3 regions of the Chryseobacterium sp. SIMBA_029 genome follow, and region 1 is predicted to be linked to each of the others. Evidence: riboswitches for the same ligand, from Rfam matches in the RefSeq annotation. Region 1 holds a riboswitch; each other region holds the start of a gene.

Region 1 (10,246 bases):
GAGAATTAAAAAAATTTTAATGATAATATTATTTGCTTTAATAATAGGATTAGGTTTAAATTATCTTAATTTATGCATTTCCGAAAAATATGAAACACAATTGGAAGGATTAAATCCAACTGAAAAAAGAATTAAAGAAGCGGAAGAGTTAAAAAAGAAAATAGACACTCATAAGAAAATTTCTCTTTATATAATTTTCATTTCTTTGGTTGCTTTTTATCCTGTTTCTTTAATAAAAAAATAAATGCATTTATTTGTTAAAAATAATCTCCTGAATTTCGAGGAATAAGTTTATAATGCTCCGTTCTGCTGGACTAAATCTTTAATTTTTTCTTGGGGATAAAAGTATTCGATAATTGTGTATATTCCTTTTTTTATCCAGTTACTGGAGTCCCAGAAGAACTTTATCTTTAATGCAGGGAGGAAACAATTTTGAGCAATCCTTTGTAGCTGGAGCATTAGGAAGTCTAGCTTCTTCTGCTTTCACAGGTATTGTAGGTAGTACTGGAGTCGGAAATATATTATTTAGTGCTTTATCTGGTGGAGTTGGCTCAAAACTAACAGGAGGAAATTTCTGGGAAGGGGCTGGAATTGGTGGAATTGTTGCAGGGTTAAACCATGAATTACACACATTAAGAAGCTCACTAGTCATGAGAGATGTAATAAACCGTATAGATGAAGAAATTAATAAAGCTTACGGTAATGAAGAAGCAAGTAATGCAAAACCAGAAGTAACTGCACAAGCAGCAGCAAAATTAATTTTAAAAATCCCAGAATTATCAAGGCTATTGAATGAAATAATTAAATCAGGAGGTTCAGTAAATCTATACGCTTTAAAAAATTATGAGATACATGCTATCGACGAAAAAGGAAATAAATTTAAAGCCAAAGCAATGACAACGTTTAGAGGGAAAACAGGCCTTATTAAATTAGCAAGAATAGCTTATTTTAATAATAGAAGTTTAGCTTTAACTTTAGGACACGAATTAATGCATGTTTTTTCACAGGTAAGTGGAGACTATTCTGAATGGATAAATACTTGGGGGCCTTCAAAAGCAAATGCTATGGATGAAATTAGATCATGGGAATGGAGTAAAGCATGGGGACAAGGCGCAACTGGTTGGCGATCGTTTTTACCGGATTACTATAATAAATTTAATAATTAATTATATGAAAAATATAATAGCCGGATTACTAATAATTTCTCTTTCTAGTTGTAAAAAACAGCAAGATGTTAAATTAAACATATTGAATTATGAAAATAATAAATTAAAATTTGAAATAATAAATAATAGTCAAAAAAATTACTATTTCCCCATCAACAATAGAAATTTACAATACACTACAGTAAATTTTATTAAAAACAATGGCATTTACATGATTTTTAAAAATATTGATGGTAGTAAACTTGAAGATACGGAGGTTTCATACTATCCAAGCCAATTAAGTGATGAAGTAAAACAGGATTCTATAGTAAGAAATAAGATCCCTGAGTTTCATAACAAGACATTAAGCTGGATATCTTATTATAGAAATAACTTTGTCAATAACATTTATTTACAGAGTGAGGATAAAATTGTCATTAATTCTTATTATAATGCAAATTATAGATTAAAAAAGGGAGCCAAATATAAGTTACAACTAGCAATAGCTGTAGATACTCTTGAATTTAAAAAACATTCATATAGTTCGCTTATTGAAAAATTGACGTTAAATAATTATAATGTTTACCAAGGTATATTATTTTCAAATGAAATTAGTTTTACAGTTAAATAAAAAAATAACTTCATTTTCAAAAAAAGTAAAAAAACACTAATCCATAAACAAAGGAAGCTACTTGGTAGCTTCCTTTTTGCTTAAACCCTGAAAAAAGCAAGAGCCCCAGAATCATCTGAAGCCCTTACCCCCTTATATGAGAAATCAACTCTATTACAAATTCGGATTATTTTCAATTTCCTTTTGAGGAATACTGAACAGATAATACCTGCTGTTCGGTGCAAAAGCGGTCTGGTCAGGGAACGCAAAAATGCTGTGTCCTCTTCCATTGACGGTTTTTACGGTTCCGGAAGGGGTGGTTATCTGCACCTGAATAGGCTGTCCGGCAGCATTCGTGTAAGGTTTTCTTACCACTGTTCCCTGCGTTCGGATAATATCGGATAATGAGAACCCTTCGCCAAACAATTCTTTTCTTCTTTCAATCAAGACTTCTTTAATGACGTCATTCTGCGCTAGAGATCCTGTATAAAGATTGGCATGCCTTGCGGATTTCAACTGGTTTAAAACAGCTATAGCATTCGTAACATTCCCATTTCTTGCTTCAGCTTCAGCCTCGATCAGATACATTTCTGACGCTCTCATGAATACAATATCAGCAATAAGATTGGCTTTAAATTTAAACTTCGCATATCTCAGCAGCCCTTCCCTTCCCGGAAGTCCGTCCCATGAAAACAAAGAATACCGGATATCATTGGTATCAAACAAATCTTTAAAATAAGGATCAGCCATAAAACTGTAATAATAACTTCCTGAAGATGAAACATCCAGATAATGGAATGCATAGCTCTCTCCCGACTGCTCCGCAGTCTGACCGTGCCCCCAGATCCATTCTCCGTTACTGATGTCGTTAAATCCTTCTTTATATTTTTCGGGAGTCATTAACGGATATCCTGCTTTTGCTATTTGCGCAGCAGTGATCGCTTTAGACCATTCTCCGGTGTTCAGATAAGTTCTTGCCAGCAATCCGTTGACCACAGAACGGTCTATTTTATCTTTATTGTTTCGGGTGTAGTTCTGAAGCAGATTACTCGCTTCGGACAGATCTGTTTTAATCAAAGTATAGATATCTTCAAGACTCGCTTTTTTTCCTCCTACAGATCCCGTTGTGGTAGGTACTGTATAAACGGGAACCGCTAGAGCCGTTTTATCCTTCAAATAGCTGAACTGATAAAAGCTCGCCAGATTCAGATAACAGAAAGCACGCAATGCTTTTGCCTGGCCCTTCACTTGGTCTTTCTTATCCTGGCTTCCTTCCGTTGCGTCAATTCTCGCAATCACATTATTCATATTATTGATCGTAGAATACAACATGCTCCAGATAAAAAGAGGCCTGCTTCCCGTATTATTAACCAAATCCGTGAATGCATACGCAGAAGGAAAACCGTATTTATTCGTTAACACAGCTACATCACTTCCCATCGCATCACTGGTTCTCAACACGGTTGAATACCCAATATTCGCAAAGGTTGTTCCCTCATCATTAAAGGTTGCCCAAGCTCCGTTAATAACCGTCTCAGCACTTTCCGCCGTTTTAAAGATCTCTTCTTCACTCGCCTGATTGGTTGGTGCTGTTTCCAGGTCACTTTCACAACTTACAAAAGATAATGCAGCCGCTAGAGCAAAAGATATATATATAATTTTTTTCATTGTTTCAATTTTAAGATATTAAAGAGTTGCCTGAATTCCAAAAGTTACCGTCCTCATAGCAGGATACCTGTAATACGTCGTTCCATCTAAGGTCTGTTCAGGATCCATTCCCTTATGCTTGTAGAAGGTTAAAAGATTCTCTCCCTGTACATAAATTCTGAATTTTTTCAGTCCCAGTCTCTCAAAATAATCTGACGGAAGCGTATATCCGATACTCACATTTTTCAGTCTTGCATAGGTTGCAGAATATAAAAATCTTGACGAAGCAGACGTCCAGTTATTCGTGGTTGTATTCAAAGCAGGAACATCAGTATATCGGTTTTCCGGAGTCCAGCGGTTAAGCATTTCTTCGCTCCATGCCCTTCCCGGTAAATTTCCACCCGATAAGATTGAAGTATAATCCGTATCCAGCACTTTACCCCCAATTCTGAAAGTCAACAAGGCAGATAAGTCAAAGTTTTTGTACGCAAGGTTCGTAGTAATTCCTCCCACCAGTTTTGGAAGCGATGAACCCTGAATTTCTCTCGTAGCTTTCCCTATTTCAGACGTTGTCCCTTCTACAGTCTGTCCGTTGGCATCCGTAATAATCGTCTTCCAAAGAGGTTTTCCATTACTTGGATCTACCCCAACCCAGGTCGGAAGATAGAAATCATAGACCGAACCACCTTCTCTTAGCAGCTTTGTTCCGCTAATGATGGAACCTTTGGGAAGCTTGGTGATTGTATTACTTAAAGTACTCAGATTGATATCAACATTCCATTCGAAATATTTCGTCCTAACCGGAGTCGTAAACAATGAGAATTCAAAACCTGAGTTCTGCAGTTTCCCGATATTCGCCTGAAAACCTGTAAATCCTAATGAAGGAGCCAAAGGCATTTCAAATAATAAATCCTGGCTCTCCCGTTTAAAATATTCTACATTTCCTTTAATTCTGTTATTTAAAATAGCGAACTCTAATCCAACGTTCAAATTAATATTCGTTTCCCATTTCAAATCTGGTGTAGGAAGTTTATTCGCTACTGTTCCCGGTTCTCCAAGATTATTGTAGAAAGTATATAAACTCTGATACGCGTAATACGTTTTCAGTTTATCATTTCCCTGACCTCCATAACTTGCACGAAGGGTCAGCTGATTAAAGACATTCAAATCTTTAATAAAATTTTCGCTGGATGCTTTCCATGAACCACCCACTGACCAGAAAGTTCCCCATCTGTTATCCGGTGAAAATCTGGAAGAACCATCAGATCGTACCGATCCGGAAATAAAGTATTTGTTCTGATAATCATATTCTATTTTCCCAAGGAAACTTAATAGTCCTAATTTGTCACTGCTCCCGGTAAAACCTCCTAATAATGATGCTGCAGCAGGCTCGTAATAATAGGGAAGTGAGAACTGGCTTCTGCTTCCTGATATCGTCTGATATTCATAGTGGTAGAACTCCTGCCCTGCTAACGCATTAAAATGGTGCTGCCCAAATTTTTTATCGTACGTTAAAATATTACTGGTGGTATAAGAAAACGTCCTGGAGTTTGTTTTCGTCACAGAACCTCCGATTTCGGCTCCCTGCCCCAACAGCGGATTGGTATAATAATGCCCGTTATAATTCACCAAATCAACAGAAAAACTGGATTTAAACTTCAGTTCAGGTAAAAAACTAAAATCTAAAAACCCTTTCCCGGAAAAGTTATCTTCCCTGTTTTCATTTTTATCCAAAGGTAAAGTTGCCGCTAAATTCTGGTTCTGGAAAGCACTGGTAGGTCTGTATGATCCAAAATCAAAAATAGGATTTCCATTAAGATCCAGTTTCTGGCTTCCATCGGCATTTCTTTCATAATAAGGGTAAAATGAAGGAATAATACGTCCTACATTGATAATATTATCCGAACTGGAATCTGATGAAGATGGAGACAGCTGGATACTATTCGTGTAACTTAAATTCGCACCGACATTTAACCATTTTTTGACTTCAGAATTGATTTTAAGTCTGGTACTGTATTTTTTAAAACCGGATTCAATCGCAATCCCTTTATCATCAAGATATCCCAGTGAAAAATAATAATTGCTTTTCTCACTTCCGCCACTGAAATCTAAATCAACCTGATTCCTGGAAGCTACTCTTTGAAGAACATCGGCCCAATTGTCATTCCACAACGGTTTTGCTCCCGCCAGAAGTTTCCCGTCTGTTCCTACCGGTTTTGAATAATTAGCTCCATAAGGATTGATCCCCAAAGCATTAATAAGATTATCTGTGGCCATTTGCCCAGCCTGCTGAGCTGAAATCAGATTGGATTGATAGCCATTCCTCAAAGCCTCCCAATATAACTGGAAATACTGATCCGTACTCACCTGTTTGTAATCTTTTACCGCTCTTGAGGAAAATCCCTGGCTCATGTTAAAATTAATTCTCGACTCTCCTTTTTTACCAGATTTTGTTGTCACCAGAATCACTCCATTAGCTCCTCTTGATCCATACAGCGCACTTGCAGAAGCATCTTTCAAGACACTGATCGACTCGATATCATTCGGGCTTATGGTATTGATATTTCCGTCAAAAGGAATTCCATCAATGACATACAACGGATCACTTGAAGCACTCACAGACCCAATTCCACGAATCCTGACAGAAGCCACTGAACCAGGCTGACCTGAAGAACTTACTGCCTGAAGTCCCGCAACCTGCCCTTCTAAAGCTTTCGTGATATTATTCACAGGTCTGTTGTTAATCTTATCACTTGAAATAGTTGCTACCGATCCCGTATAGCTTGTTCTTTTAGCCTTTCCGTAAGCTACCACTACTACTTCATCAATCTCCTTTGCCTGGAGTGTATCTTTTTTAGCCTTTGTTGTCTGCCCGTTTGCACTGATAATTCCCAGGAAAAATACAGCAACAGGTGGAATCCAAATTCTAGAATTAATTAATTTTTCACTAATCATAATCAATTTTATTTATCAATATTAAAAAAACAACCCTTTGCGGAAAAGTCAGCAAAGGGCATCGATAAATACGATTAACCAATTGCTTATTTTTCCTTTAAGGCTGAATGTAACACCTTGCATAGTGCAGGTTGTTAAGACTTCACAGGGTCAGTTCCCTCCATCTTTCTTTATAAGCCGATCGAAATATGGTTGCAAATCTAAAAACAATTAGTCTATAAAACAAGTAGACTACTTATTTTTTAATTATAATTTCACAAAAATTAACTTAATTTTATTTTAAAAACCACCAAAATAGACACTTATACCGATTGTCAATTTTACAAATATGAGATATATCATTATCAATAATTCAATTTTAAGCATGAAACAAAAAAATGACGTCAATGACGTCATTTTATCTTTTACTAAAGTTCAATTATAATTCTTAAATTCCAAATTTTATTGATTAAATATTTTCTTCCACTTTGCTACAGAATTTCTGCTTAACTTAAATTTACTGGCAACCTGTGTGTTATTATATCCGTTTCTTTTTTGATATGCTAAAATTTCAAGAATAGAAGATTCATCATAAGATCTTTGTTTACGGCTGAATTCAGCTGTCCCCTGATCTTCGGTGGCAAAGATCATTTGATTGAGATTAATAACATCCAACACAGATAAAACCTTTTTTTGCAAAATAGAACGACAGCGTTCAGACTTTTCAGGATATTTATTAGAAATAATATCCTGAAAAATTTTTTTATAATTTGGTGCTAATTTTTCCATATATTTTCTTTATTTCTATTGTAGAGACTTTTTCATTTTCAAAAAATATAAACATAACTGTTTTTCTGTATAAACGCTTTATTTCCAGAACATAAGTCCAGGTATTAGCCGGATAGAAGTTAAATTCATGCCCCAGCAATTCTATCACTTTTTCTTTATTCAGGTTCAATAAATAATCATATTTATTTCCTTTTTCACTCATTGCCATCATTATATTTACTGACCCATTTATAAAGTGTTGTTTTAGGAATTCTATATTCTTCAATCACCTGATGCTTCGTTTTCTGTCCTGTATTAATTAATTCTAAAATAAAATCCACCACCTGCCTGGTATAAACATTTTTCCTAAAGTTAGGAAGAGACGCTTCACCTTTAGATAAGGTATTGATGTGTGAGTTGTTTTCAGGAGCAAATAAAATAAGATGCTGAGTATAGATCCTAAAAAAATCATATTCCAAAAGTTTACTCCATTTCAGAAGAACTTCCGAATCAAGACTTTTCTGGGTATACATAGCAAGTATTTCATCCTCTGTAGTTTTGTGAAAATTACAGATACGGTCCATTGCAATCTCCATCTCTTCAACTCTTTTTTTTATACAACTCCCAATGTGGATATTTTTAAAATTAAATTTCATTCTATCTATCTTTATTCCTTTAGCTCTCTTCTGATTTTATTCTTTAAGATTTCCCATGTAATCCAGACAATTTTCCTTGTAAACATAAATGATACAATTTAGAAAACGTTGTATTCAAGTTATTTTATAATCAATCTTTCAACATATTGAAAACAGGAAAGAAGAACTTTTGATAGTTCCTCTTTCCAAAAATTTATAAAAATGGTTAGTATAATCTCTGGATTGATATGTAAACTTCCAAAGTATTATCTGCAGTACTAGCATCAGTAGTGGGATTTTGATCTCTACCGTTGACTGGGGTACCTGTCGTAGATTTGTTATCTATACGTAATACATAATATACTCTGTACCATTTGTTATCTGCTGTAGTAACATCTAATGTCACCGTCTCATTAGCTCCCTGAGAAAGGTATACACCATCATCAAACTCAGCATAATTCCCCGGTCCCAGCAATCTGTTTCCGGTAGATGCATCTCCGGTAAATGTAGATACTTCAGAAACCCATACTTTTGCATTTGCAGCGGTTATATTATAAATACGTGGAACAAAATTGGTATTAGTACCCGTATTATCAAATGCATTTGGAGCATTGACAAAAGCATCAACTCTAAACGTATTGTTCACTACTGGAAGATCAGTAAGAAACTGGCTTAAAATAAAATTTGCTGTCTGACGTGGAATTGAAGTATGATAATATACCAACTCTCCAGGAGCAATCACAGTTCCTCCTCCTACTGTAGCACTACAAGTCTGTCCTCCAATACTTAACGGAAATGTAGTCAGTGTAGGACTGGATACAGTAGGCGTTCCTGATACTGTATAACTAAGGATTCCTGATCCTGAATTAAAATTCCCGGAAGCCAGCGTTGCTGTAAGCCCATTAACAGGACCTACAATTTGTGCCGGATAAGTACCTCCGTTTCCTCCGGTATAAGGAACAGTCATTGTCCCGGTATAGGGTGTTCCGGCAGTATAAGTCCCCGGAGATAATGTTACCCCATTACAGGTAATAGCCCCCAAAGTTCCAGCTGCAAGAGAGCCGTTATTAAACGTTCTCCACTCTGTACCGTTCCAGAATACATACCCTACATAACTTAGTCCACCTGTTCCTAAATTATACACAAGCAAACCTGCTGCTGGTGAAGGTATTGTAGCCTGATCTATCTGAGAAGTCAGAGCCACTTTAGGGCCTAAAAACCCTTTTTTACTTCCAGTAGCCAAGCCATCTACATTCACATCAAGAATTGCCGATGCATTAGGCGCTGCAGTCCCAATTCCTACACTACCTGTTGAGGTTACTGTAAAATCATTAGATCCCTGTGCTGCGGTTGGAGCACCTGTTGAAGGATTATCTTTCAATCCATCTACATGGAAAGTTCCTTGGGGATTTACGGTATTAATACCTACTTGGGAGTACATAAATACCGAAGCAATGGTTGCGAGTAATAATATTGTTTTTTTCATTTTTGAATTTGTTTTTAAGTTAAAAATTGAGAAAAGTTTTGAGGAAAACTTTTCTCAAGAAATCATCATTTGTGTTTTTAGATCATTTATATCCTTATAAGGCTCAGGATATCGGTGGGGGCCTGATACAGCAATATTTAATTATTCCCAGTGCAATAATTAAATCCTTCCTGACATTGATTACCAATTTTTTGTATGAAAAAAAAATAAAAAATTTTTGTTGGTCAGCTGGAATCCCATCATACTTATATGGATTCCCATGGATTACTTTTAATTCTCCGGACAATAAAGAATGATATTTTTCATCCGAATCCTTTCTGCATATACTGATTGTATTAGTAGCATACTTTGCGGGATACTTCTTTTCTTCTACCTTTTCATTTTGATCCAATTGTTGAGAAGGTTTTTTAGAACTGATTTTAGAAATCCTATTATCTTTCTTTTCTATAATATTGACTTCAGCGGCTTGTATGTTTTCAATTCCGGAAATAACAGTTCCTTCAATGACAAAAAAATTCGTCTTAGTATCATTATCAATATTTCCTCTATTAATAGAATCATTTCCAATTTTACAGTGAGCAAAAAGAAATACTCCCAGCAATACGCTGCAAAATATCTTTTTTAGTAAAAGTTGAAAATTTATCTGAAACATTATCTCTACTGTAATTCATTTACAAAAGTATCTCTATAGATAAATCAAAAAAAAGGTCAGTAAGTCAAATTCAGGAAAATGACTTAAATTTTGTATATCAATGAAAATCAAAATATTAAAACAGTCAAATTCTAATATTCACTACTTAAATTCATCCAATTTAAATTTTATATAAAAAATCGAATACTAAAAATTTTAGTAAAACCAAAATCAATTTTGCAGATATATAATTTTCAGGAGATAATTGAAATATATTATAGCATTTGTTTTTAATTAAAAAAGATTTCTTTTTAATGATAACGGAGACTTTTATACCAAAAAATTAACTTCATTCTTCTTATTTAACAATATTATTTCGTGGTCATAATT
Region 2 (10,246 bases), on a different contig from region 1:
GCCCATCAAAAATCAGGGATGGATATCGTGAATACCACAAAGAACATTGCTTCTAATCTTGACGAAGAAAACCTTTTAACCAACACTTTTCACCGTGAAAAACTTCCTACCCACACGTTAAGCGCTTATTACGACCTGAAGTTGGATTCACTGGGAAAGAAACTGAGTATTGCAGGGAATTTTTATAAGAATGACTCTGACACTGATGTTAATTTTTCTACGTTCAGATCTTCTGATCAATCTGTTCAGGATGTGAAAACTACTTCTTTGATTTCGCCTCAGATCTTTTCTGTTCAGGCAGATCTGGAGCTTCCATTCTCTTTCGGAACCATTGAAACCGGAGTTAAATTCAATCAGTTTAAAAACACTTCTGACATTCAATATTTTAATTTGACCGGAGGACAATATGTTCCGGATCTTTTAAGAGCTAATTTGTTCCAGTACCAGGAAGAAAATTATGCAGGTTACTTCAGTTTCTCCAAAACATTGGGTGAACATTGGGAGACCAAAGCAGGTATTCGCTATGAAAATACAAACGCGGAAAGCACCACTCCATCTTCTAATTCACACAACAAATACAATTATGGGCAATGGTTCCCTTCGGCTTATGTTTCGTACAAAGAAGATAAAAATGTGTTCAGTTTTTCTTATTCAAGGAGGATCAACCGCCCAAGCATGAGCAATCTCAATCCGTTCCGCTGGTATGAAAATCCGTATTCTTATTCTTCAGGAAATCCTTTACTGACACCGGCTTATATCAACAACCTGGAGCTGGGATATACTTTCAATAATAAATTCTCAACCAGTATATATTACCTTCGAATGAAAAATGGATTTGGCCAGATTTCTTACATAGACGAACTTTCACAGATCAGCACTTATCTGAATTATTACAACAACAATTTCTGGGGACTTAATGCCTCTTATACCGATACTTTTTTCAAGTTCTGGGAAACCAGCATTTCAATGAATGCCTCGCTTCAGAATTCATCCGTATTTAATATTGAAGCAGAAACACAGAAAGGAAGTTCGTTCAGCTACTCTGTCAACAATACTTTTACTTTAAACAAAAATAAAACACTGGTATTTTTCCTGAATTACAGCCACAGCCTGGCATACAAAAATGTGAACTCTTATTTCCAGGCTTTTCCGGAGCTGACTTCGGGATTAAAGGTTTCCCTGATGGAAAAGAAGCTTCAAATCAATGCAACGGTGACCAATATTTTTGCACAGAGATACCGCGGGGAGCTGTATTTCTCTGATAATACCCAGTACATGAATAACTATTGGGACGGCAGAAGCTTCCGTTTAAGTGTTAATTATACTTTTGGAAGCAGCAAAAAGAAAATTAATAAGAAGAATATCAATTTTGAAGAAAAAGAAAGAGCACAGTAATTGTTTTTGTTAACTCATTATCACGCTTTTGATCTTGATTTTTTTTAAACCACAAAAGAGTTTTTATAATGATAGACTCTCGCAGATCTGGCTGATGGAACAGATTCTCATTGCATACTTTTTTTAAACATTAAGATCAATGAAGAATGTAAGGTCAGTTAAGAAAAAATTAAATAATTTTTTAAGTTGTAGCTCTTAAGCGAAGCTAAAACTAAATATTCTTAAAAGCTTAACAGAATCTTAATGGTTTGAATTTTTTATCTCGCAGATGAACAAACAAAAGTAAAAAATCTGCATCATCTGATTAATCTGCGTGAAACTTTAAAATTAATCTCTATCCATCCACATTTTGAAATTGATCCTTTTTGTTATTCACTCAAACAAAAAAACAGAGAATGAATCTCTGTTTTTTGTTTTAACCTTTATCTATTTTAAAACTTGAATTCTACCCTCGCGAAAACGAAGCGTCCTCCTATACCATACTGGGAAACCTGTCTGGAATACACAAACTGATTATCAGCTGTTAACGAGCTGATATTTGGGCTTTTGGAAGGTAGTATATTGAATATATTATTGCTTCCTATCGTCGCCGAAATATTTTTATTAAAATCATACCCCACAGAAAGATCTGTCACAATACGGTCATTTAAAACAAAATGCTCTCTGCTTTCCGTAACTCCGTCAAAGTTAGCATCCAGCACATCCGCATCCGTCACTTTTCCAAAGTACGAATTCCTAAGAGCAACGGTAAGTGCCGAAAACCTCACGGTATTGGCAAACGTGGCTTTGATACGGGGTACGGCTTCTTCAAAATATACTCTGTTGGGCTCAGAGAAATAATTATCAATCTGGCTTACCAATTTAGGAGAAGCATGAATATCCCCAACTCTTCTGGTTTGATTCAAATTAAGTCCCAGATTATTTTCCAAAGATATTCTTTCCGAGATTCTTGAATTCTGGGAAATAGTGATGTCCAATCCTTTCGTCTGGGAATCTACTGCATTAGCAAAGAAATTCGCAGCACTGGCTCTCGCAATATCAAAAGCCCCCTGCAACACCGCCTGGTCTGATCCCGGTGCAAAACTTCCTTCGGGACGGTAGAATAAATCTGTAAGCACTACTCTATCCTTAATTTTTATAAGATAAGCATCTGCTGTAAATACGAGACTTAAAGCCGGAATTTTCCAGGTAATCCCCGTGCTGTATGACTGTGAAGTTTCCTGTTTCAGTTTGGGAATTCCTAAAGCCTGAGCAGCTTCAGAATTATTTCTGAAAGTCCCGACCTGCGTTGTTTTTCCCTGCTGGATTAATGTAGACGTAGAACTGTAGTAAATCTGTGCTAAAGAAGGTGCTCTGAATCCTGTAGAAACAGCCCCTCTCCAGTTAAAGTTCTTAGCCAGTTTTACATTCGTTGCTAATTTATAATTAAAGGTGGAACCAAAGTCGGAATAGTTTTCGTACCGCACCGCTCCTTCTATCAACCACCAGTCAGTAGGCTCAATTTCAACGTCAGCATATGCTGCGACACTGTTTCTGCTTCCGGAAACCGCATTATCCGGACTGAATCCCGGAAAAACCTGTGATCCGGCCGGTCTTATATTTCCAAAGAAATCAGTGGCCTTTTCATTTTCAGGAGTAGCAGCCGTTACTACACGTCCAAAAATATCATAGGAGACGTAGGAGTTTTCATTTCCTGCATTCACTTTATAGTTTTCATACCTGTATTCTCCTCCAAAAGCCACATTCAGGCCGTGAAGAACATCATATTTTTTTGAGAAATCCAGATTCAGGGTATTTTGTAAAAATTCTGATCCTCCTGCTTCGAAAGTTCTTGGTGAGCTATCTCCCAGAGATGCATTAAATGTATTCACCACCCCAAAATTAAAAGCATTCTTTCCGAAAGTATTACTTAAATCTACATTCCAGCCGTTCCATTTTCCTTTGATCCCGCCTGCTAAGGAATAATCATTCACACTGGCTTCAATTTGGGGCAGATATCCATTTGGGGTAACAGCATTGATGTTTCTTTCTGTGTTGGGAAGCCTGTAAAATCCTCCGGAATTCCCCAGACGGTAGCTGTAGCCTCCAAAGGAATAGACTTTCCAGTCTTCATTAACCGGAATTTCAGAATTGAAAAAAAGTTGTGCTGACTGCAGTTTAGACTGTCCCGCCCTAAGGCTGAAATCTTTTCTTTCCAATCCTCTGTAGGTAAGCTCCTGATCTGTAACGTCTTTTCCTAAAAGCCCCTGGAGCGCAGAAATACTATTAGCTCCTGATATCTGATTCCTGAAATCCTGTGAAAAATAACCTACCTGCGATGCATACTGCTTAACGGTATTGATAATCTGCTGGCTATTTGAAGTATTGGTAATATTTTTATATAATCCATCGATATTCACTCCATCCTGCAATGCTCTGTAATTAATTGCATTATAGGCATTATAAATATCACCTTCCCGTACACCCGCTCTTGAATACGGGTCACGGTATTGTACAGATCCTGTAACATTAATGAAGCCTTTCCCTCCAATTTTTGCTCCGTAGTTCAGATCGGCCGAGATCGTTTGACCATCTATCCCTCCGGAAAAATTATTGGTAGCTGATGAAGCATATCCTCCCAGGAAAACCTGTCCTGATAATCCCAACCTTCTTTTAAGTCCCAAATTCACGACTCCTGCAATGGCATCAGAACCGTACTGAGCAGATGCTCCGTCTCTTAGTACTTCTATTTTCTCCAGGGCAAAAGCAGGAATTGCATTAAGATCTGTTCCTACCGAACCCCTTCCAGGAGTCAACGTAACATTAATTAATGAAGACTGATATCTTCTTTTTCCATTCAGCAGGACCAGAACCTGATCCGGACCAAGACCTCTGAGGAGAGCGGGATCTACAAAATCGGTTCCGTCGTTAACGGTATGTGAAGTGGAAGAAAATGAAGGCACCACATAGTTGAGGGCCTGGCTTATATTGTTAACTGGACTTTGTCTTAAGATTTTTGAAATATTAATGATATCTACAGGAACCGGAGTTTCTGTAAGAGATCTTCCGGATCCTCTTGATCCCAGGATTACAACATCATCGATCTTTTTGGATGATGCAGAATCCGACTGTCCAAAGTAAAATGCTGAAATAAGAGCTGCTGAAGCTATGATTGTTTTTTTTCGAAATTACGCATGTGTTTTTCTATTTTTATTATTGATTGTTTGTTTGATTTTTAGGCAATAGTTATCCTGTATCCTTATGGTAAGGATAGTGTTAGAAAGCCGAAATGGGGGTATTATTTTTTAAAGAAGTCTAGAAACAACAACACATGCGCATGTGGAAATGGCATGAAAAGAGGTCAGAATAATGAAGTGAAACTTCATGATCTGAGAGATGATAATTTACATTGGTTTTTGGGTTTCCCTTGTCTTTAAACATTGATTTTATTTTAAAACAAAAATGTCAAGATGGGGAGAAAATAGAGAATAAACATTTTTTCCGGGCATACCGGCTTATCTATTTCAGCACCTTGCTTGTTTTTGCAGGTTGCTATCCCATCTATGAGATTCTTGATAATTACGCAGCAAAGATATAATTATTTCGGAAATAAAAAAATAATTGCCAAAAATTTTAACTTTTCGCAAATGCTACCGTAACAAATCCAATACAAATAAAGCCCCACAAATTTTGTGAGGCTTTACCTTTTACTTTATGTTACGGAAAGTATTAATTGATATCAACCTGTTGTTCAGGTTTATTCTTTTCCGGATTTTTTGGTAAGACTACGGTTAAAATCCCATTTTCATAAAGCGCTGAAATCTGATCATCAAAGACTTTGTCCGTCAGCTGAAACCTACGCTCAAAAGATCCGGGATAAAATTCCTGATAAATTAATTTAGAATCGGTATTTTCTGAAGTATCAGTGTAGGAAAGGGTAAGAATCTGATCTTTAACCGTCACTTTAAAAAGATTTTTCTGCAATCCCGCAGCATACAGCTGGACCGTAAAGCTGTCTTCATTTTCTGTAATATTTACAGGCTTGTGGTTATTGATTTTTCTGTCGAACATCTCCTTTAAAGGGTGGTTATTCCCCATAAAATGTTCTTTGAATTTTCTTCCGAAACTGCCTTTTTCAAATGATCCGCATTCGTCATGTTTCGCGAATGGTCCTTGTGTATTATGATGTTGTGTATACATTGTTTTAATTATTTAGTTTGTGTTATTGTATTAATAAAAATTCGTTTTTTAGCGGATAGGAATGATGGCTAAATTTTCTTTACGAACCTGTGAATATATCGTTCCCCCCTGTTTTGGGAAGTTATGATGATAAGGAAGATAAACATTGCTGTTTTTTTCATATCCCATAGTTTGGCCCCTTTTTTTACCGATCATTTTTGCGATCAACGTTCCAATTCCGGCTAATAATAGTCCTGCAAATAATAGTTTAAAAATCAGTGATAAAATAAATACTGCTGCTCCGGCCAATAGTGTTACTCCTAATAATTTTGGCAGAATAAATTTCATTTTATTGTTCATTTTGTTCATTGTTAAATTGTACTTTCTTTTTATGTAAGACGAAACAGATATGGATTTACTTTTTTTATTATCAGCTATTTACCATCTATTCCGTTTACATGATACAAGACGAAAGCCTGTTTAATTTTACTTTATTTTTTTAATCTTAAAAATCAATAAGCCTTATTTTCATCAATCAAATTAGGGCTGACAGACTCTTATCTGAATTAAAAAAACAGCGATGAAATTTGAACATTTTGTAACAAAATTTATTTTTCAGCGTCTAACTGGTTAGTAGTAAAAAACATTATGAAAAAAATTATACTCACTGTATCTTTATTAGGTTCCGTCTTTGTTTATTCGCAGGAAAAAGAAAATACGCCAAGCAAAGAGAAGCAAATTGAAGGGGTTGTTATCACTAAAACTAAAAAAGCCGTTGAACAGAAAGCTGACCGAACTATTTTTGATTTTTCGGAGCAGCCACAGCTTAACAACGGAAATGTTCTGGAAGGCATCAAAAAACTTCCGGGATTGGTTTCTACTGACATTGCCGGAATGATGTATCAGGGGAAAATGCTGGATGTTTATCTTAACGGCAGACCTTTAAATATTACTTCCAATGAATTAAATTCTTTCCTGGAAGGAATGCCCGCCAATTCTGTTGACAGAATAGAAGTGATCACCCAGCCGGGCGCAGAATATCCTGCCACTTCCGGTGGTGCGATTATGAATATCATTACAAATAAAAATGCCAATAAGTATTTAACCGCCACGTATTCCGGGAATTATTCTTTTTCCAACTATGAAAAATTCAGAAGCAGAACTACTAACTCTCTGAATTTGAATGCGAGAAACAAATTATTCGGATGGCAGCTGAATTTCGGTCAAAACTACCGTGAAAGCATGATGAATACGATGCAGGATGTATTGTTGAACAGTAATACTGACCGTATCGGCCGTGGATATTTTGCTAAATCAGGATTGACTTTTGATCTGGGGGACGACAGGTTATTGCTGAACTACGATATCTATCATAATAATAACGACAACTACACCGCGAGTAATGGTCTTGCAGAAATTTTTGATAAAGACAAGGATCTGTACAGAGAAGCCAATTTTAATGCTTTCGATGCTGCACGTACTAATAATTTACGACAGGAAGCTGTCATAACGTACCAAAAACGTTTCAGTGATAAATCTCAAAAATTAGATTTCCAGTTTGGATATACAAAATCCGACAGTAAGTTTGCTCAGGATAATTTTTTCCAGGAAGGAAATTTCACTGATGACGGGCAATTTTTCCGAAATCCGGGTGCCAATGATATCCTTAATAACAAATCGGATATGAGGGTTGCCAATTTTAAGGTGGATTATTCACAACCTATCAATATTCTTGATGGTGGAAAAGTGAGCGCCGGAGGATTGTATGAAAGACAGGATTTTGAAACGGAAAGCAAAGGGCTTAAAAACCTGGAATATCAGAGACAGACTGCTTCTACCTACCTGGAGTTTCAGGCTAAACTGAAAAAATTCGACTTCACATTAGGAGCTCGTGCTGAAAATTATGATATTTCCGGGATTGCAAGAAAGGACAGTGCAGGTACCATTGTACAAAAAGATCTTACAACATTCAATAAGTTTAAACTGTTCCCTAACGCCAGTGTACAGTACAGCCTGATGAATCAGGTGTATATTGCTGCAAACTATAATAAAAAGATCAGCTTACCGAGTATTTCAGCCCTGAATCCGAATAACGTAACGTTTTCAGGTCCCAATACGCAGGTAAACGGTAACCCAAATCTTCAGCCTACTATTTTTGATAATTATGAATTAAAGATCTCTGCTTTTGATTATGCATTTATCGGATACAGCGTAAGTTCTGCAAAAGATCAGGTAGCGCAGATCATTATGAAGGATGGTAAAAATCTTTACAATCAGCAGGTGAACATTTCCAGTATGAAAATTCATAACTTCAATGTTGGACTTCCTGTTCCTTTTATGATCTTCAGAAAGCCTATCAGCGAAATCATGAAGTTTGATTTCAATCCTGATAAAATCAACTTTATGTATCTGTATGCAGGATATCAGAAGCATGAAATTGAAAACCTCAGTAATAAAGGCTTCTGGATCTTTAACGTAATGGCCCAGCTGATTCTTCCTAAAGGCATCAAAATGACGGCAAATTACAGTTATCTGACTCCTAAGGCAGGCTATTTTTACTTTACGGCAGAAAAACCGTTTAACAACAACGTTGATATCACACTAACTAAGAAGTTCCTGGATAATAAACTGACTCTTTCTATTTTTGCGAATGATATCTTTAACGGACAGGTGATGCAGGTACGTTCTAACCCACCTTCAGGCGATGCGGTGGTATTAAGAAGCAAGTATGATTCAAGAAACTTCGGATTATCTATCAATTATAAAATTCCTACAAAAAATAAGCTGGCAAAAGAAGATGCCAATATCTTAAACAGCACGAAAAAAGAAGACACCGGTGGTGTAATGCAGCCGGGACAATAGTTTGTCACCCCATTATAAAACAGGGCAGTAAGAAATCTTACTGCCCTGTTTATTGTAAACAATCTCATTAAAAATCAACGGATTGAAATCTCCAGTTGAATGTATCGATAAGTGTCATTTGATTGATTGGTACAGGAAGATCTGTGATAATATGTAAAGCCAGATTAGCCATCATACTCCCCACAATTCCCGGCAAAGTTCCCAGTACACCAAGGCTGTCGCAGTCTGGAATATCTTCATCAAAAGGAGGTTCGGGAAAAAGGTCTCTTAAATTTTTGCTTCCTCGATGATTAAATACGGCAACCTGCCCGGAAAATCCCAATATACTGCCATAGATAAGCGGCTTTTTTACGATGACACAGCTGTCATTGATCAAATAGCGTGTTGAGAAATTATCTGAACAATCAATCACCATATCAAAGGCAGAAAGGATTTGTTCTGCGTTTGAAGGTTCAATTTTTTCTTTAATTTCAATACAATGTATATGATGATTGAGTTTTTTCACAAATTCCGCTGCACTGCTGACTTTTGATTTTCCTACCGATTGCTCCTGATGGATGACCTGACGGTTTAAATTGTGAAGTTCGACTTGATCAAAGTCTGCTACGCCTAAAGTTCCTACACCTGCTGCTGCCAGATATTGAATAACAGGACTTCCCAACCCGCCGGCACCTACGACCAGTACTTTTGAAGCCATTATTTTTCGCTGGCCTTCCAATCCTACCTCATCAATAAATATCTGACGGCTGTACCTTGCTAAAATATCTTCGCTTTTCATTTTAATTCATATGTTTTTGCTCATTAAGATTTTTTAAAGTTTAGAAAATAGTAAGGCTCCTCTTAAAATTTAAAAATCGGGTTCTTATTATATAATTCTACATCTATTGTCATTCCGACGAAGGAGGAATCTCGTTTATAGATTAGACTCTTTATTGCACTTCGTTACATTCAGAATGACAGCAGAATAGTAACTTTCCTCCTCCCTTATTCCTTCTTTACGCTCTCTTTATATTATTCGTAACGACTTCCTTCTTTTAATGGTTTATTTTTAAAAAAAATCCACTGTAAGCCGGATCCCAGTCTTTCATGACCGGATCGTAGCCTGCTTTTCTAATGCTGTTTTTCACTTCTTCCATACTGCGTTCATCACTGATTTCAAACTGTTCCAGAGATTCTACGTCTACGGCATAACCGCCGGGGTTTGTTTTTGAAGCTGCACTCATTGCTGTTGCTCCGAGTGATATGATATTATCCCTGAACTTTTCACTTTCTCTGGTGGATATTGATATTTCAAGGTCTTCATTCCAGATTCGATAGGCACAAATCAACTGTAAAAGATCTTTATCATCCATTATAAAATTAGGCTCTATGATTCCTTCCGCCGGCCTTAGCCTTGGAAATGACACTGAAAACCGGCTTTTCCAGTACTCTTTCTGTAAATAATCGATATGAAGCGCATTGAAAAAACTGTCTACACGCCAGTCTTCCAGTCCTAATAAAACACCGAGTCCAATTTTATGGATTCCTGCTCTCCCTATCCTGTCAGGGGTTTCAAGACGGAAATGAAAATTAGATTTTTTTCCTCTGGGATGATATTCTTTATAGACCTCCTGATGATATGTTTCCTGATAGACGAGCACAGAATGTACACCTTCCTGATGCAGCTCCAGATATTCTTCTTCTGATAAAGGCTGCACTTCAATGGATATATTGGCAAAATGTGGTCTCAGCTTGCGGACAGCATTCAGAAAATAAGGAACTCCCACTATTTTATTGGCTTCTCCGCTTACCAGAAGGACATGATTAACTCCCATTGCTTTCAGAGCAGAGG
Region 3 (10,246 bases), on a different contig from region 1:
CAGGCATTTAAACCGTAATTAAACTTTTACTATGAACAAAACTTTCAAAATATATGCTGTAATCTTCATCGTAGTGATGGTTATTCTGGCGTTGCTTGAAGTGAATAAAAAAGAAACTACGGACTGGCGGAAAAATTTTGATGTCAATGAAAAAACACCTTTCGGATTGTTTGTTTTTAATAATGAAGCTAAAAACCTTTTTAAAAACAATCTGAAAAAAATAGAACAGACCCCGTACGATTATTACAGCCAGCATCCTAAAAAGCCGCATAATATTCTAGTCATTGAAAGTGACATTGATGAAGAATCGTGGAGAAAAATCCTTGATGAGGTTTCAAAAGGTTCCGATGCGATGCTGGTTGTAAATGATATTCCGAGAGAAATTTCAGACAGTATTGGATACTATGATTCAGACATCTCTTTTCAGGAGGAAAATGTCCTGAAACTTACCGATAAAGAATACCAGAATGATTTTATTAAATTAGATAAATTTCCGTCGGGTAGAGGTTTTACCTTCATTAAACCCAACGTGGAAGTCCTTGGTAAAACCGTTGAAAAAGACAATGGAGATCAGGCTAATTTTATTAAAGTTAAATTTGGAAAAGGTAATATTTACGTTCACAGTGAACCTCTTTTCCTGACGAATTATTATCTTCTGAAACCGGGAAACATAAAATACACCCAGGATGTTTTCTCGTATCTTCAGGATAAAGAGACCCTTTGGTTTGTAGAAAGCAATACGAAGACTTCGCGTTTTTTTATGAGATTTATCTTATCAAATCCCGCACTCAAATATGCCTGGTGGCTATTCCTGGGAGGTCTTGTTTTGTTTATCTTTTTTAACGCCAAAAGAAAACAGCGTATTGTTCCCATTATTGAACCTCTAAAGAATACTTCTGTAGATTTTGTGAAAAGCATCGGAAACCTTTATTTACAGGAAGGCGATTTCCACGATATGATGGCAAAAAAAGCCCAGTATTTCTTACATAAAATACGGCTGGATCTTTTGATTGATACCCAGAATCTAGATGAAGATTTTGTTAAAAAACTTCAGTTGAAAACGGGTAAACCCATTGAAATGATTCATGAAGCAGTCAGGCTTATTAAAAAAGCACAGGATCCTTATTCCCATGTGATGAAAGAAGATCTTGCTGCGCTGAACACAATTCTGGATGAAATAATAAAATAAAAAGTGATAATCTGATCAGCCAGTGATACAAGAAGATTATTGCATTGTTAAATTGATATATTGGTAAATTATAATCCTATGGAAAACATTGAAAACCAAAATATAGAAGATCGAAGTTCTATAAACCTTACGAAAAAAGAAGATCAGTTCGAATCAAGAATTGATATGATTGAACTTCGCGCCAGCCTGGAAAAAGTAAAAGCCGAGATCGGGAAAGTGATCGTAGGGCAGGAAAGCATGATTGAACATCTTTTAGCAGCCCTTTTATCAAACGGACACGTTTTGATTGAAGGTGTTCCCGGAGTTGCCAAAACCATTACTGCAAAATTGCTTGCCAAAACCATTGACGTAGCGTTCAGCAGAATTCAGTTTACACCCGATCTGATGCCTTCTGATATTTTAGGAACCTCAGTTTTTAATGTTAAAAATTCTGAGTTTGAATTTAAAAAAGGACCTATTTTCTCCCATTTTATCCTGATTGATGAAATCAACAGATCGCCGGCGAAAACACAGTCTGCGTTATTTGAAGTGATGGAAGAAAGGCAGATCACCATGGATGGAACCCAATATAAAATGGATGAACCGTTTTTAGTGCTGGCTACCCAAAACCCGATAGAGCATGAAGGGACGTACAGGCTTCCTGAGGCACAGCTGGATCGTTTTCTATTCAAGATCAATGTTGGCTATCCTAATTTTGAGCAGGAAGTTGCCATCATTAAAAATCAGCACGAAAGTAAAAAAGAAGATAAAACGGAAACCGTTCAACAGGTTATTACTGCACAACAGTTGAAAAATTACCAGCATCTGGTAAAAGAAATTATTGTGGAACCTCAGCTGATACAATATATCGCTAAAATCACAGTAAATACCAGAGAAAACCAATTCTTATATCTGGGAGCCTCTCCAAGAGCGAGTCTTGCACTTCTTACCGCTTCAAAAGCATTTGCAGCATTAAGAGGAAGAGACTTTGTAACTCCTGAAGATATTAAAGAAGCCAGTTACGCTGTATTGAGACACAGGGTAATTGTTTCGCCGGAAAGAGAAATGGAAGGTCTTACTGCGGATGAAATTATCCGTCAAATATTAGAAGGAATAGAAATTCCTAGGTAAGGGACGTGATTAGGGCTTAGAAAACAGTTCTGATCCTTAAGAATCTACATCATGAAAAACTTATACATCAACACCCGTTTTTTCTTTACGCTCATTGGAGTGGGGATCCTTTATGTGTTCGCATTTTTCTTTCCGTTTTTAATGATCATTGCGCACATCATTCTTCTGATATGTTTTTTGATGGTGATAGTTGATTATCTTCTGTTGTTTCTTCAGAAGAACGGAGTTCTGGCCCAGAGAATATTACCGGAAAAATTATCCAACGGCGATGAAAATCCGGTGAAAATTGATATTAAAAATGAATACATTTTTCCCATTACAGCGAAAATCATTGATGAAATTCCGTTTCAGTTTCAGAAAAGGGATTTTTTGATTGAAAAAAAGATAGATTCCGGTAAAAACACGTATTTTCAATATGTTTTAGAGCCTAAAGAAAGAGGGGAATATCATTTTGGAAGTTTAAATATTTATGCTTCATCCCCGATAGGTTTTGTCTCCAAAAGATTTATTTTTCAGAAAGATGCCACTCTTCCTTCTTATCCGTCTTTTGTACACCTTCGTAAATATGAATTAATGGCACTGCAAAATGAATTTTTGCTGGGTGGAATCAAAAAAATAAGAAAGCTCGGCCATACCATGGAGTTTGAGCAGATCAAAGAATACGTTCCCGGAGATGATATCAGAACCATCAACTGGAAAGCAACTTCTAAAACGAACCGCCTGATGGTGAATCAGTTTCAGGATGAGAAAGCACAGCGTATTTTTATGCTCATCGATACGGGCAGAACAATGAAAATGCCTTTCAATGGATTAAGCTTACTGGATTATTCAATCAATGCGGCAATGGCTTTATCCCATATTATTTTGAAGAAAGGAGACCGTGCAGGAATGATGACGTTTTCGAAAAAAACAGAGAATAAAATTGCAGGCGAAAATAAATCGGGGCAGCTGAAAAAAATATCGGAAGCACTGTACAATGTAAAAACCGATTTTTTTGAAAGTGACTTCAATCGTCTGTACCAGGATGTAAAATACTCTTTCAATCAAAGAAGTCTGATTCTGCTATTTACTAATTTTGAAACGCTGGATGGCTTAAACCGTCAGCTGAAATACCTTCGTGGAATAGCCAAAAACCATTTATTGGTGGTTGTTTTCTTTAAAAACGCTGAACTTCAGACACTGATCCATAAAAATCCTGAAAGTACACAGGAGATCTATGATGAAATCATTGCCGAGAAGTTTGAATTTGAAAAGAAACTCATCATTCAGGAACTTCGGAAATATGGAATTTACACGGTATATACACTTCCTGAGAATTTGAATATCGATGTTATCAATAAATATCTTGAGATAAAAGCGAGAGGAATTTTATAATTTTGAAGAGATAAATTTGTTGGAGTTACTCTCTTAATGATTTTTTATTTAAATACATCAGATGAGAATCCTATTAATCATATTGTGTTTTTACTTTACATCGTCTTGTAATGATAAAGTGAAATATGAAAATGATTTTGTAATTTTTAAGACCAATCCAAAAATTGAAAATGTTTCGTTCTATTGGAAAGATGATAACGGAGTAATTCTTAAAAGTATTGATCATTTAAAAAGTAAAGTAGAACGGGATAAGAAAATATTAAAGTTTGCTGTGAATGGCGGAATGTTTGAAATGACAAATTCTCCTAAAGGACTTTACATTGAAAACTTTAAAATTCTAAATCCAATAGATACATTATCAGGTAAAGGTAATTTTTATCTCAATCCTAATGGAGTATTTTATCTCACAAAAAACAATGATGCTAAATTAATTGACACGAAAGCTTTTAAATATGATTTAAATATTAAATATGCTACTCAATCAGGTCCGATGTTGCTGGTTAATGAAAAAATAAATCCAATTTTTAAAGAAGATTCCCCAAATGTTTATATCAGAAATGGAGTGGGGATTTTAAAAGATGGAAATATAGTTTTTATCATGTCTAAGAGAAAAGTTAATTTTTATAATTTTGCTTCTGTATTTAAAGAGCTTGGCTGTACAAAAGCTTTATATCTTGATGGCTTTGTTTCAAGAACCTATTACCCTGAGAAAAAATGGATTCAAAAAGACGGCGATTTTGGAGTCATGATTGGGGTAACTGAACCTAAAAAATAAATTTGAAAATGAAAATAACACTTAATAGAATCAACGACGATTTTTTATTTGAATGTACCAATTCTCAGGGAAATTCAATTCTTTTAGACAATACTTCACAACCCGGAGCCAAAGGAGTTTCTCCTATGGAAAGCGTGCTGATGGCGGTAGCAGGATGCAGCGGAATCGATGTGGTTTCCATCTTGAAAAAGCAGCGTCAGGAAATCACAGGATTTAAAGCTGAAGTAGAAGGGGAAAGAGTAGTGGTGGAAGATGCAAAACCTTTTAAGGCAATTAAAGTAAAGTTTTTTCTGGAAGGAACAGTTGATCCTAAAAAAGCAGCAAAAGCAGCAGAATTATCTTTTGAAAAATACTGTTCTGTATCCAAAACCCTGGAACCGAATGTGGAAATTGGATATGAAGTTTTTGTCAACGGAGAAAAGATTTAGATTTTCAATCATAAAAAACAAAAAAACCGGACGTATTGCCCGGTTTTTTTATGTTTGATACGTTCATGTGATTATTATCTACCTTTCTGGTAAGTCCTTTTGCTAACTAAAAGTAATCTTGTTCTGTTGTAAGAATAGTTGTTAGCAAAAGCCCCTTAAAAAAGAGGCTTTGCAGTTATATTGTCAATCTTGGTTTCATAAGTTTTGCAACAGTAGCCGTCCATCCGGTTTGGTGGGAAGCACCTACACCGCGTCCGTTATCACCATGGAAATATTCAAAGAAGGTGATGTAATCTCTGAAATGCTCATCATAGTTAAACAGAGCATTCCCCCCATTGAAAGCCCTCTGGCCATGTTCATCTTTTAAAAATATAGAACACAGTCTGTTGCTTATATCCTGGGCGACTTCATCGAGATTTCTTTTGTCTCCGCTTCCTGTCGGAAGCTCGACCTTTAGGCTGTTTCCATAATAAAAATGGAAACGCTGTAAACTTTCAACGATCAGGAAATTGATAGGGAACCAGATCGGTCCTCTCCAGTTGCTGTTCCCACCGAACATTCTGCTGTCACTTTCTGCGGGTGTATAATAGACTACATTTTCATTGCCGTGAACAGAAAAAACAAAAGGATTTTCCTCATATACTTTTGACATGGCGCGGATTCCGTAAGAACTTAAAAACTCTTTCTCGTCAAGCATTCTTGTCAGTACTTTTGTCAATCTGTTTTTACGTAAAATACTCATCAGGTGCTTTCTGCCATGTCCTTCTTCATCCCAGTGAGAGACTAATTTTGTAAGTTCAGGCTTATTTTTTAAAACCCATTCCATTCTTATTCTGAAATTCGGCATTTTTTCAAGCAAGCTGTGATCAATAACTTCCACTGCAAATAATGGGATAAGGCCTACGATACTTCTTAGACGTAATGATACACTTTCGCCATTTCCAAGCTGCAGAACGTCATAGAAAAATCCGTCTTCCTCATTCCACAATCCTTCTTTGTCATCACCCAGGTTTTCCATAGCCTCAGCGATATACAGATAGTGCTCAAAAAACTTAATTGCCATATCCTCATATACCTGATAGTACTGAGCAAGTTCCATGGCAATACGCATCATATTAAGGGCATACATAGCCATCCAGCTTGTTCCGTCTGCCTGCTCAAGATGCTGGCCGTCTTTTAAGACCATATTTCGGTCAAAGGCCCCAATATTATCAAGTCCTAAGAAACCGCCCCCAAAAATGTTATTTCCGCTTTTATCCTTTCGGTTAACCCACCAGGTGAAATTCAGAAGAAGTTTTTGGAAAACTTTTTCAAGGAATAATAAATCGGGTTTACCGTTTTGCTTTTCATCAATCTTAAAAACCCGGAAACATGACCATGCATGAACAGGTGGATTCACATCAGTTAAGTTCCATTCATAAGCAGGAAGCTGACCGTTTGGGTGCATATACCATTCCTTGGTAAGCAGCAAAAGCTGTCCTTTTGCAAATTCAGCATCAATAATAGCATAAGGAACACAATGGAAAGCCAGATCCCATGTGGCATACCAAGGATACTCCCATTTGTCGGGCATAGAGATGATATCTTTATTATGAAGATGGTTCCACTCCGTATTTCTTACATAATCATTAAAATTTCTCGGAGCTTCAAAATTAGGATCTCCTTTCAGCCATTTTCCGACGTTGTAGTGATAAAATTGTTTATTCCAAAGCAGGCCTGCGAAGGCTTGTCTCTGAACATTTTTCTCATCATCATTCGTTACGTCATTTTGTATTTCGTTATAAAACTCATTAGCTTCATTAATTCTTGCATTCAGGATCTCATCAAACTGCAGGAAAGGCTCATCTAAATCATTCGGACATAATCTGAAATCAAATGTTTTTGACTCGCCGGCGCCAATCATTTCATCAATTAAAAAAGAAGCTTTCGTTCCTCTTTTTTCAGGATTCACTGTATTCGACTGATGAATAATAAAATTATTGATGCCATCTTTAAAATAGGTATTTTCCGTTTCGGGAGCTCCATATAATTTTGGAGTATTCGTTTCATTCTCACAAAAAACACTATTGGCATTCAATCTCCTTGAATACAATTTCTTAATGGAGATGCTATCGTGGTTAATGTCAATACATCCTTCATGAGATGCATTCAGCTGACCTTTATACGTATTATAACCCCATTTCCAGTTATTTCTGAACCATACAGTCGGAGCCACTACAATGGGAGCTTCCTGCTGGCTCCTGTTACACACAGTAACCCTTACCAAAATATCATTATGATCGGCTTTACCGTATTCAATGAAAATATCGAAATACTCATTATTGTCAAAGATCCCGGTATCGATAATTTCATACTCAGATTCTTTTTTACTTCGCCTGCCATTTTCAGCTACGAGGTTATCATATGGGAATTTATTGATAGGATATTTGTACACCATCTTCATATAGCTGTGGGTAGGCGTATTATCCAGGTAATAAAAAATTTCTTTAATATCTTCTCCGTGATTTCCCTGAGGATTACTCAGTCCAAAGAAGCGCTCCTTCACCATTGTATCTTTTCTGTTCCAAAAAGAAAGACCGAAACAAAAAATCTGTTTTGAGTCAGAGATTCCGGCAATACCTTCCTCTCCCCAGCGATAGGCATAGCTTTCTGCATTATTATGATTGGTATGGTTCCAGGCATTTCCGTTCGGACTGTAATCTTCCCGTACATTTCCCCATTGCCGGTTGCTTACATAAGGACCCCAGTTTTTCCAGTTATTATCTTGTAATCTTTGTTTTTCAACACTCATATTGCATCACTTTTCGATACGAAGGTAGTTTTTTTGAAAAATAATTCCAATTCTTTCAATCTGAATAATCCTTAACATAGTCTTGGAAATCTTTTATTTATGGGCTTTGTAAGGGGTAAATTATTTTTTTTAAAAATATAAAATAAAAAGTACTATCTTTGCGACACACGTTCATTCAAATATTGAAAATGTTATCAAGAAAGGTTGAGGGATTAGACCCTATGAAACCTTAGCAACCCTTTGTGCAAGCAAAGAAGGTGCTACGTTCTACCAATTTATTTTGGACAGATAACTTACTGAAGTTCTTTCAGCCATTTCTTATGGCATTTTCAATTGTATTAAAATAATAATAGAATTGAGAACAGAACTAAAAAATAGTACACTTTCGTATCAAACGAATTCCGGCAAGGAATACAATATCCCGTTGAGCTACCAGCTCTTCGGGAAAGACCTGTTTACTGCACCCATCATTGTTATTAATCATGCTTTAACCGGAAACTCCAATGTTGCCGGCGAAAAAGGATGGTGGAAACAGCTGATCGGAAAAGGACAGGTTATTGATACCAATACCTACACTGTTCTGTGTTTCAATATTCCCGGAAACGGATATGATGATTTTTTAATTGATGAATATGAAAATTTTTCTCCTTCAGATATTGCCAATATATTTCTGGAAGGACTTAAAATACTAAACATACAAAGCGTATACGCCATTATCGGAGGATCACTGGGTGGAGGAATTGGCTGGGAAATGCTGGCTAAAAAACCAGATCTGGCGGAAATCTTTATTCCGGTGGCTTGCGATTTCAAAACCCATGACTGGCTTCATGCACAATGTCTGGTTCAGAAATTTTTGTTGAGTGGAGATCACGAGCCATTACAAAAAGCGAGAATTCATGCGATGCTGTGCTACAGAACACCACAATCATTAAACGATAGATTTCAAACTCAATATAATCAGGAAAAACAGTGCTTAGAATCAGAAGACTGGTTGGTTTATCATGGAAATTCACTAAACGAAAGATTTAGTTTGTTGTCTTATAAGCTGATGAACCATCTGCTGATGAATATTAATGCTGAAGAAAAGAAATTGGAAGAGATCAGCGCACGAATGCACCTGATTTCGGTAGATACCGATTTATTTTTTCCGGCCTCTGAAATTCGAATGTGCTTTGAAAAACTGAAAGAGAAAAATAAAAATGTTGACTATCACGAGATACAATCAATACATGGGCATGATGCCTTCTTAATGGAATACGAACAATTAAATAACATCATTAAAAATATTTTGTAAAGAATGAAATGGAGCGGCCGCGAAATTCTATCTGACCAATAATAAAAATTAAAGTAAGAACAGATGAAAAATGCTAACGAAATAAAATTTTTAAAAAACAGATCAATCATCAAATTTGAAGGAGAAGATTTCTTAGGTGAAATCGGGATTGACGGAAGAATTTTCAAAGCCCTTACCCTGGCGAGGATCAGTGTGGGCGTAATTTCTCAACAGGCCATAGAAAACGGCCTCTCAATTTTGGTTCATGAGAATGATTCCGAAAAAGCGGTTAACTGTTTGATAGACGAATTTGAAGCAGAAAGACTATCGGGGAAAGTTTCTCAGATTTACAGTATTAATAATGTTTCTGTACTGGGATTTGTTGCTGAGGATTTTAATAAAATTCTTTCAGAGCTTGCCAGAAATAATGTTTTTCCATTGCTTTTAAACCAGGTAGCAAGTGAGAAAAGAGTCAATATAGTGGTTACTTCTTCACAGGATGAGAAAACTAAAAATATCATTGAATCTGAGATTTCAAAAAAACCTAAAACCGTTCATCTGGCAATTATCGGCCATGGAAACGTAGGGAAAACATTAATTGAGCAGGTGTTGAAATCATCAGAAGAAATTAAAAGACGTAAGAAGATTGATCTTAAAGTAGTAGCGGTGGCCAATTCAAAGAAAATTGCATTTAATAAAAAAGGCTTTGATGGTAATTGGAATGATGAGGTGTTGGCGGCGAAAAACTCTTCCAATGTTGAAGAACTGATTAGCTTCTCCAAAGAAAATCAATTGGAAAACCTGATCGTTGTAGACAATACGGCAAGCAAAGATTTTGTTAAAAATTACCATGCTTTAGCTGAAAATGGCTTCGACCTCGTGTCTTCCAATAAAATATTCAACACGCTTCCTATTGAAGAATATCGTAAACTAAGATATACGTTGAGTAAAAATAACAGAAGATATCTCTATGAAACCAATGTAGGTGCAGGATTACCGTTAATTGACACTATAAAATTATTACATCTTTCAGGGGAAAATATTACCAGAATCAAAGGTGTATTCTCAGGATCTTTAAGCTATATCTTCAATAACTATTCTGTAAGAAATGACAAATTCTCTACAGTAATCGGAGAGGCAATGGAGAAGGGATATACGGAACCGGATCCACGGGAAGACCTTTCAGGAAATGATGTCGCCAGAAAACTATTGATTCTTGCAAGAGAATTAGACCTTATTAATGAATTCAGTGATATCAATATTCAAAATTTAATTCCAGAAAATCTTCTTTCCATTGAGAAAAATG

Evidence for each region. A riboswitch is a leader RNA that binds a small molecule or an ion and turns the genes downstream of it on or off. The one in region 1 is predicted to bind S-adenosylmethionine.
Region 2: it holds a riboswitch for S-adenosylmethionine, as region 1 does, so the genes downstream of both, SB679_RS05980 (TonB-dependent receptor domain-containing protein) here and SB679_RS04745 (SusC/RagA family TonB-linked outer membrane protein) in region 1, are expected to answer to the same signal.
Region 3: it holds a riboswitch for S-adenosylmethionine, as region 1 does, so the genes downstream of both, SB679_RS22385 (alpha/beta fold hydrolase) here and SB679_RS04745 (SusC/RagA family TonB-linked outer membrane protein) in region 1, are expected to answer to the same signal.

Annotation. Positions count from the first base shown of each region.
Region 1 is NZ_JAWRXA010000002.1:332,146-342,391, reverse strand. It holds gene SB679_RS04765 (hypothetical protein) at 1-244, shown strand, start outside; gene SB679_RS04760 (hypothetical protein) at 414-1,166, shown strand; gene SB679_RS04755 (hypothetical protein) at 1,171-1,776, shown strand; gene SB679_RS04750 (RagB/SusD family nutrient uptake outer membrane protein) at 1,930-3,423, opposite strand; gene SB679_RS04745 (SusC/RagA family TonB-linked outer membrane protein) at 3,442-6,357, opposite strand; SAM riboswitch class I at 6,441-6,536, opposite strand; gene SB679_RS04740 (helix-turn-helix domain-containing protein) at 6,799-7,125, opposite strand; gene SB679_RS04735 (hypothetical protein) at 7,100-7,327, opposite strand; gene SB679_RS04730 (transposase) at 7,320-7,760, opposite strand; gene SB679_RS04725 (hypothetical protein) at 7,966-9,225, opposite strand; gene SB679_RS04720 (hypothetical protein) at 9,329-9,877, opposite strand.
Region 2 is NZ_JAWRXA010000003.1:102,139-112,384, forward strand. It holds gene SB679_RS05975 (TonB-dependent receptor domain-containing protein) at 1-1,395, shown strand, start outside; gene SB679_RS05980 (TonB-dependent receptor domain-containing protein) at 1,827-4,547, opposite strand; SAM-I-IV-variant riboswitch at 4,860-4,958, opposite strand; gene SB679_RS05985 (Hsp20/alpha crystallin family protein) at 5,104-5,574, opposite strand; gene SB679_RS05990 (hypothetical protein) at 5,623-5,913, opposite strand; gene SB679_RS05995 (TonB-dependent receptor domain-containing protein) at 6,202-8,415, shown strand; gene SB679_RS06000 (HesA/MoeB/ThiF family protein) at 8,483-9,193, opposite strand; gene thiH (2-iminoacetate synthase ThiH) at 9,450-10,246, opposite strand, start outside.
Region 3 is NZ_JAWRXA010000017.1:31,877-42,122, reverse strand. It holds gene SB679_RS22420 (DUF4129 domain-containing protein) at 1-18, shown strand, start outside; gene SB679_RS22415 (DUF4350 domain-containing protein) at 32-1,189, shown strand; gene SB679_RS22410 (AAA family ATPase) at 1,268-2,299, shown strand; gene SB679_RS22405 (DUF58 domain-containing protein) at 2,351-3,673, shown strand; gene SB679_RS22400 (phosphodiester glycosidase family protein) at 3,735-4,448, shown strand; gene SB679_RS22395 (OsmC family protein) at 4,457-4,876, shown strand; gene SB679_RS22390 (MGH1-like glycoside hydrolase domain-containing protein) at 5,052-7,667, opposite strand; SAM riboswitch class I at 7,856-7,962, shown strand; gene SB679_RS22385 (alpha/beta fold hydrolase) at 8,023-8,961, shown strand; gene SB679_RS22380 (ACT domain-containing protein) at 9,025-10,246, shown strand, end outside.